3 regions of the Streptomyces sp. NPDC051822 genome follow, and region 2 is predicted to be linked to each of the others. Evidence: riboswitches for the same ligand, from Rfam matches in the RefSeq annotation. Region 2 holds a riboswitch; each other region holds the start of a gene.
What was found. A riboswitch is a leader RNA that binds a small molecule or an ion and turns the genes downstream of it on or off. The one in region 2 is predicted to bind cyclic di-AMP.

Region 1: it holds a riboswitch for cyclic di-AMP, as region 2 does, so the genes downstream of both, ACIA8N_RS27820 (LysM peptidoglycan-binding domain-containing protein) here and ACIA8N_RS25420 (transglycosylase family protein) in region 2, are expected to answer to the same signal.
Region 3: it holds a riboswitch for cyclic di-AMP, as region 2 does, so the genes downstream of both, ACIA8N_RS17440 (M23 family metallopeptidase) here and ACIA8N_RS25420 (transglycosylase family protein) in region 2, are expected to answer to the same signal.

What each region holds. Positions count from the first base shown of each region.
Region 1 is NZ_JBITBZ010000010.1:226,844-229,098, forward strand. Features, by position in the region: gene ACIA8N_RS27815 (phosphoribosyltransferase family protein) at 1-487, shown strand, start outside; gene ACIA8N_RS27820 (LysM peptidoglycan-binding domain-containing protein) at 481-1,368, opposite strand; cyclic di-AMP (ydaO/yuaA leader) riboswitch at 1,374-1,559, opposite strand; gene ACIA8N_RS27825 (hypothetical protein) at 1,900-2,255, shown strand, end outside.
Region 2 is NZ_JBITBZ010000009.1:59,636-61,890, forward strand. Features, by position in the region: gene ACIA8N_RS25420 (transglycosylase family protein) at 254-967, opposite strand; cyclic di-AMP (ydaO/yuaA leader) riboswitch at 971-1,144, opposite strand; gene ACIA8N_RS25425 (transglycosylase family protein) at 1,403-2,255, opposite strand, start outside.
Region 3 is NZ_JBITBZ010000005.1:21,806-24,060, forward strand. Features, by position in the region: gene ACIA8N_RS17435 (aldo/keto reductase) at 1-111, opposite strand, end outside; gene ACIA8N_RS17440 (M23 family metallopeptidase) at 162-1,301, opposite strand; cyclic di-AMP (ydaO/yuaA leader) riboswitch at 1,313-1,459, opposite strand; gene ACIA8N_RS17445 (PP2C family protein-serine/threonine phosphatase) at 1,661-2,255, opposite strand, start outside.

The DNA.
Region 1 (2,255 bases), on a different contig from region 2:
CAACCGGGCGGGTCTCGGCACCCTGCTCTTCGACCTGCTCACCGAGACCGAGGCGGCCGACCGGGCACACGTCTTCGACACCCCGCTGCTCGCGGGGCGGCTCGCCGGAGCCACGGACTGGCTCGCCGGGCGGCCCGAGAGCGACGGCCTCCCGCTCGGCTACTTCGGCGCGAGCACGGGGGCGGCCGCCGCGCTGTGGGCGGCGGGCGACCCCGGGTCGCCCGTGGCCGCCGTCGTCTCACGCGGTGGCCGGCCTGACCTCGCGGGCGACCGGCTCGCCGGGGTGCGGGCGCCCACGCTCCTCGTCGTGGGAGGCAGGGACGCCCTGGTCCTGGACCTCAACCGGCGGGCCGGCTCCCGGCTGCGCTGCGAGCACCGGCTGGCCGTCGTGGAGGGCGCCACCCACCTCTTCGAGGAACCGGGCGCCCTCGAGGAGGTGGCGGAGCTCGCCACCTCCTGGTTCACCGGGCACTTCAGGGATCAGTAGGCGCCGTTGACGTTGTCGATGGAGCCGTAGCGGTCGGCCGCGTAGTTGCAGGCGGCGGTGATGTTGGCGACCGGGTCGTACAGGTCCGTGGACGTGCCCGGCACGTGGTAGGCGTCGAAGGTCGGCTGGATCACCTGGAGCAGCCCCTTCGAGGGGGTGCCCTTGGCCGCGTTGGAGTCCCAGTTGTTGATGGCCTGCGGGTTGCCGGACGACTCGCGCATGACGTTGCGGAGGATTCCGTCGTAGGAACCGGGGATGCCGTGCCGGGCCATGATGTCCAGCGACTCCCGGATCCAGCCGTCGAGGTTGTTCGCGTACTGGGTGGCGGCGACCGGGGCGGCCTGGACGGGAGCGGCGGCGGGAGCGGCCGCGGCGGAGGCGCCCGTGCCGGCGGCGGCCGGGGCGGCAGCCCTGCGCTCGGAGCGGCTCGCCCGATCGGCCGTACCGGCCTTCTTCGTCTTGGTGGGGGTGGCCTTCGCCTTGGCAGGGGCGGCCTTCGCGGAATCCCGACCGATCGTCAGTTCAAGACCCGGGTGAATAAGTGACGGATTGTCACCCACCGTGCTCCTGTTGGTCCTGTAAAGGCTCTTCCAGCCGCCCTGAATTCCCTTCTTCTGGGCGATCAGGGAAAGCGAGTCACCGCTGACGACGGTGTAGGTACGTGCTGCGGCGGGCGCCTTGGGCGCTGCCGCCGGGGCGAGCGCCGCGGCGGGAGCGACGGCGGACCTGCTGATCTCCGGGGCTCCGGAAACGGGCGCGGCGCCGGCCGCGGCGGGGGCGATCAGCGGGAGGGCGAGAGCGGCCCCACCCGTGCCGACCAGGGCGAGTCCCCGGGAGACGGGGTGGCGTCGGGGGCGGCGGTGCTTACCGTGTGCGGGCATGACGGATTTCCTCTCCGGCGCCTTCGGGGTGAGCTGTCGGGTTCGGACTGGAGGTGTCCGGCCGCGCGCACGCGGCTTCACCCCGAGCCGCTCCGGAGGTCCGGACCGGCGTTTTCGTGGGTCCCCCGCTCCTGCCGTCGGGTGAAAAGGGAGGTGTCACGAGCGGTGGCAGGATTCGGCGATCCGCTCGAATGGAGGTGACCGTAGGCCAGTAATGCGACAGAGAACAAGGGGAGTGGAAGTCGGAACCCGATAAATGGATCACGGAATTCACGGAATTCAAGATCGGGGCCGTCTCGGGCCGGTCGAACTTCCTTGTCCGGTACGGCCTGCGGGCACCCGCGGCGCCGCTGCCTTTCCGGGAACGTGAGTCGCATCACCAGGCGTTCAATGTCCGAATATGCGCCGTAATTCTGTTTATGGGGAAGTGGGCGATAAGAGCACTGTCGTCCGAGTGGGCACTCAAGGGCAAAAGTCGCAAAGCCGACATTCCTTGTGAAGGATGGAGAAACCCGACCGAGGAGCCCCCGGATGCCGCCTGCCGTCCCCCTGCTCGACCCCGACACCCTCGACCGCGAGGCCGCCGCCCTCTACGAGAGCGCGACCTGGCAGCGGATCGTCACGGTCTTGACCACCGGGGAACCGCTCCCTGCGCCCCCCGACGAACCCGCGACGGCAACGGAGAGCTGGCGCGACCTGCTCACCGTGCCGGTGGACCGGCTCGTCGCCGACGCGCTCCTGGCGCTGCCGCCGCCCCCTCCCGCCGAGCGCCGCCTCCCCGGCCGGCTCGGAGCCGTACTGCCCGACCGGCTGCACGCCTGGCGTCGGGTCGGCCGGTCCGAGCTGCGCCCCTCGGTCCACCTCGGCTACGCCCGCCTCGTCCTGAC
Region 2 (2,255 bases):
CACGCATGTCGGGACGAAGGGCCCCAGATCTACTGGACGGTAACCCTCGACGGACACGGCCGGACGCGAAAACGGACCGATCCGGAAGAGAGAAGGACCGCGAAGAAAGAGAAGGACCGCGAAACGGCCGGGCCGGGAACGGCGGAACCCCGGTCCGGCGCGCACGGGGGGAGAGGCGCGCCGGACCGGGGTGGTCACCGCGGGAGGGTCGTGGGGATCGCGTGAGCCGCCGGACTCACGCGAACCGCCGGGTTCAGCTCAGGTGGAGCTGCTGGCCCGGGTAGATCAGGTCGGCGTTCTCGACGACGTCCTTGTTCAGGTCGAAGAGCTCGGCCCAGCCACCGTCGACGCCCTGCTTCTGGGCGATGGTGCTGAGGGTGTCGCCGGCCGTGACCTTGTACTCGCCGTCACCCTTCTTGACCTTCTTGCCGGTCGGGGTGGTGACGGTCTTCTTGGCGGTCTGCTGCGGCGTGACCTTCTTGGCGGCCTGCTGCGGCACGACCTTCTTGGCGGCCTGGCGCGGCTCGCTGCGGGTGGGGCGCTCGGCCGGCCGCACCGGGGCGGGGCTCTGCTCGGCGGTGCCGCCGCCGTAGGGGGCGTTGGAGAGGCCCACGCCACAGCTCGGCCAGGCACCCTTGCCCTGGCCCGCGAGGACCTTCTCGGCGATGGTGATCTGCTGGGACTTCGACGCCTGGTTGGCGGTCGAGGCGTAGGCGGTGCCGCCGTACGCGGCCCAGGTGGAGGCGGAGAACTGCAGGCCGCCGTAGTAGCCGTTGCCGGTGTTGATGGACCAGTTGCCGCCGGACTCGCACTGGGCGACGCGGTCCCACTCGGAGGCCGTGGCGGCCGAGGCGGTGCCCGCGGTCATCAGCGGGGCGGCGACGGCGACACCGGTGACGCCGACGAGCGTGGCGACCTGGGTGGCCTTGGAGGGGCGGCGGTGTTTGCCCTTACCGGAAAACAGCATGGAAATTCTCCTCACCGACGCCTGTGAGGTGAGCTGTCGGGTTCGGGCCGGAAAGTTGCCCGGCCGCGTGTCCTAGCACGCGGCTTCACCCCAAGCCGGTCATCGGCCGTCTTTCTCAACGGCCGGGACCGGCACTTACCTTGGGTCCCCCACTCCTGCCTTCGGCGCTTGCGCGACGACTGTTCCCATCGGCCGACGGCAGGATTCGGCGTTTCGGTCGACGGGGCCCGCGGTGGCGAGCGGTTAAGACCGTAGACACAGACCCACCGAAAGTTCAAAGAGGCGTATTGCGGAAATATCGCCCCTACTTGCCCTCCGGTGGGGGGCGTTTACGCAGGTGAGAGGTGACGGGGGCGGAGGTCACGGGCAGGACACGCCAGTTGGGGCGAAGAGACCCATGTCTCACTTGCCCAGAACCGGACATACGCCCCCGAATCACTCGGCCTTCGCGGCCGAACCGTCCGTCAGGTCGAGGCTCTGACCAGGGAGGATGAGGTCCGGATCGAGGCCCACCGTCTGGCGGTTGGCGTCATAGAGGGCGGTCCAGCCTCCGGCGAGTTCGTTCTGCCGCGCGATGTCGGACAGGCTGTCGCCGGGCTGGACGGTGTACGCGTCCGAAGTGCCCTGAGTGTCCGTTGCGTCCGAATCCTTCGCGTCGCCAACCGGAGTCGCGGCGACGGGCTTTTCGGTCAGCTCGTTGACAGATGAGGCATGTCGACCCGTTTCGGATGAAGTGTCCGACTTGGCGACTTCCTCCGGTGCCGCATCGCCCCGGTGCTTCCCGGTTCCCGGCGTGGCCGACGACACGTCATCCGTCGGCGCGCCGGGCGTGACCGGCGTACCGGGCTTGACGGAGGAATCGGGCGCGACCGGAGTGGTCGGCGCGCTCGGGTCGGCCGGCGCGGACGGGCTCACCGGGGTGGTCGGCGCGGTGGAACCGGGCGCCGTCGGCGAGACGGGCGTGACGGGAGCGGAAGGCGTGACGGGGGCGGAAGGCGTGACCTTCTTCGCGCTCTTCTTCGCGGCGTCCTCGGTGGCGACGGAGCCGGTGGAGCCCTCCGGCAGTCCCGAGGTCCTGTTCGACTCGGCGACCGGCCCCGTGGGCACCTTCGGGACGGCGGTCGGGCCGGGGTCCACGCCGGTGGACCTGCCGTCGTTCGTCAGGCCGGCGATCGGCGCGCAGGTGGCCCATTCGGTACTGCCCTGGGCGAGCGCCTTCTCGGCCACCGCGATCTGCTGGGCGCGGCTGGCCAGGTCGGGGCTGGGCGCGTAGACGAGGCCGCCGTGC
Region 3 (2,255 bases), on a different contig from region 2:
GAGGACGGCGAAGGACTGCGCCTCGTCGGCGGTCCACCCGAAGACGTTGCCGCCCAGGGCGAGGGGGAAGACGTGGAGGTCCGAGCTGCCCAGCGGGCGGAGAGAGGTCATGAGTCGGTCAACTCTCTCCGCCGCCGGAGCTATTCCGCGACGTGAACCGGTCAGACCGTGAGGCCCTTGGAGCGGAGCCAGGACGCCGGGTCGATGCCGTCGCCGCCGGGCGTGTGGACCTCCATGTGGAGGTGGGCGCCGGAGACGTTGCCGGTGGCGCCGACGCGGCCGATCGTCTCGCCGGTGCCCACGGTCTGGCCGACGCCGACCGTCATGGACGACAGGTGGCAGTACCAGACCTCGGTGCCGTCCTCCAGCTCCAGGACGATCCGGTAGCCGTAGGAGCCGGACCAGCCGGCCGACTTCACGGTGGCGCCGTGGACCGCCTTGAGCGGGGTGCCGGTGGGGGCGGCGAAGTCGAGGCCCGTGTGGTAGCCGGAGGACCACATCGAGCCGGACTGCATGTAGGTGGCGGTGAGGGAGTACGAGGAGAGCGGCATCGAGTAGCTCGCGGCGAGCTGGGCGAGGCGCTCGGCCTCGGTCTTCGCCCGGGCTTCCGCCTCCGCCTTCGCCTTGGCCTCCGCTTCGGCCTTGGCCTTGGCCTCCGCCTCGGCCTCCGCGGCCGCCTTCTCCGCGGCGTCGGCCTTGGCCGCGGCCTCCGCGGCGGCCTTCTCGGCAGCCGCCTTCTCCGCCGCGGCCATGTCGGCGGCGTCGGCGGAGGCCTGCTGCTGCTCGGCCTGCTGGAGGATGCGGGCGCGCAGGGCCTCGCCCGCGTCGGCGGTGCCGGCGGTGAGGGCGGTGGCCTCGGCCTGCCCTGCCGTGGCGCCCTGCTCGGTGTCGGGCGTGGTGTACGTGGCGGCGGTGAGCGGGTTCGGGTTGGAGCCCGCCGCGCTCGCGGTCTCCATCTCCGCGTCCGAGTCGGGAAGGAGGTCGCCGACGCCGGGGAGGTCGTGGGCGTCCGGCAGGCCGAGGTCCGGGAGGTCCGGGAGCGATATGGCGACCGGCGGCTTGTCCTGCGCGGTGGCGAGGCCGCCCGCGCCGACGGCCGCGATGACGCCGACGCCGAGGACGGTGGAGGAGCGTGCGAAGTTGGAGCGCTGCTTGACGACCCGGTGCCGGCCGCCGGAGCGGCTCTGGGCGCGGAGGGACTCCTCGCTGGGGTTCCACTCGGTGTCCGGGGCGGCGGCGGGACCCGCACCACCACCGAAGGCATCGAAGGGGGCTTCGGGTACGGGAGTGTTGGACGCCACTAGGGCGCGCTCCTTTCCTTCCTTCTCGCCTACCGGGTTAGCTGACGGGTTCGGAGCAGGAAGGTCTCCTACGGGCACGTTCGCACAGGTGCGACGGGCCCGATTCACCCCAAGTAGTGGTTCCCCGGTTCCTTTTCAGGATTCGGCGCGTGCGCACGGTGCCGCCTCTTGCGACGGCTGGGACGACCGCACTGCGTTATCGAACGTTAATAGACAGGGGGTCCCTATTCCAAGCCGTTCCTCTTGATCATTCATTGAATTGGGGGAGAATAGCCCGAGTTGACCCCCCTTCAACAACGGCCACGCAAACCGCCGCGACCTGACGTTGAGTCAATTGTTATCGCAGGGACACCTGTCGACTACGGCCCGTGACGGGATCCGTTCGGCGGCACCACCGGCATCGTCCGGCGCCGCTCCGGCTGCCCCGCCGCGGGGCGGCTCAGCGCGAGGAGCGCCATGTCGTCCGTGGACCCGCCGCCCGTGTGCAGCCGTACGTCGTCCACGAGCGCGTCGAGCAGTTCCTCGGGCCCCGGGAAGATCCGGCCGGCGAGGCGCTCCCCCGGGTCGTAGAAGACACCCGCCGCGTTCCGCGCCTCCGAGAGGCCGTCGGTGTAGAAGAGCAGCGTCGCGCCCGGCGGGTACGGCCGCCCCTCGGCCCGGTCCGGCCACGTCGCCAGATCGCCCATGCCGAGGGGCAGCGCCGACTCGGTCGGTTCGAGCGTGTCCAGGCGCCCGTCGGCGTACAGCATCAGCGGGGGCGGGTGCCCGCGGTTGACGACCCTTACGAAACCGTCGAAGGTGCCGTTCCCGTCGCCGCGCGGGATCTCGGCAAGGACGGCGGTGGTGAACCCCTCGAAGGCGTCGAGCCCGTCGCGCCGGGTGCCCTCGCGGGCAAGCGCCCGTTCGAGGCGCTGCGCCACACCCTCCAGGCTCCGCTCCTGCTCGGCCGCCTCG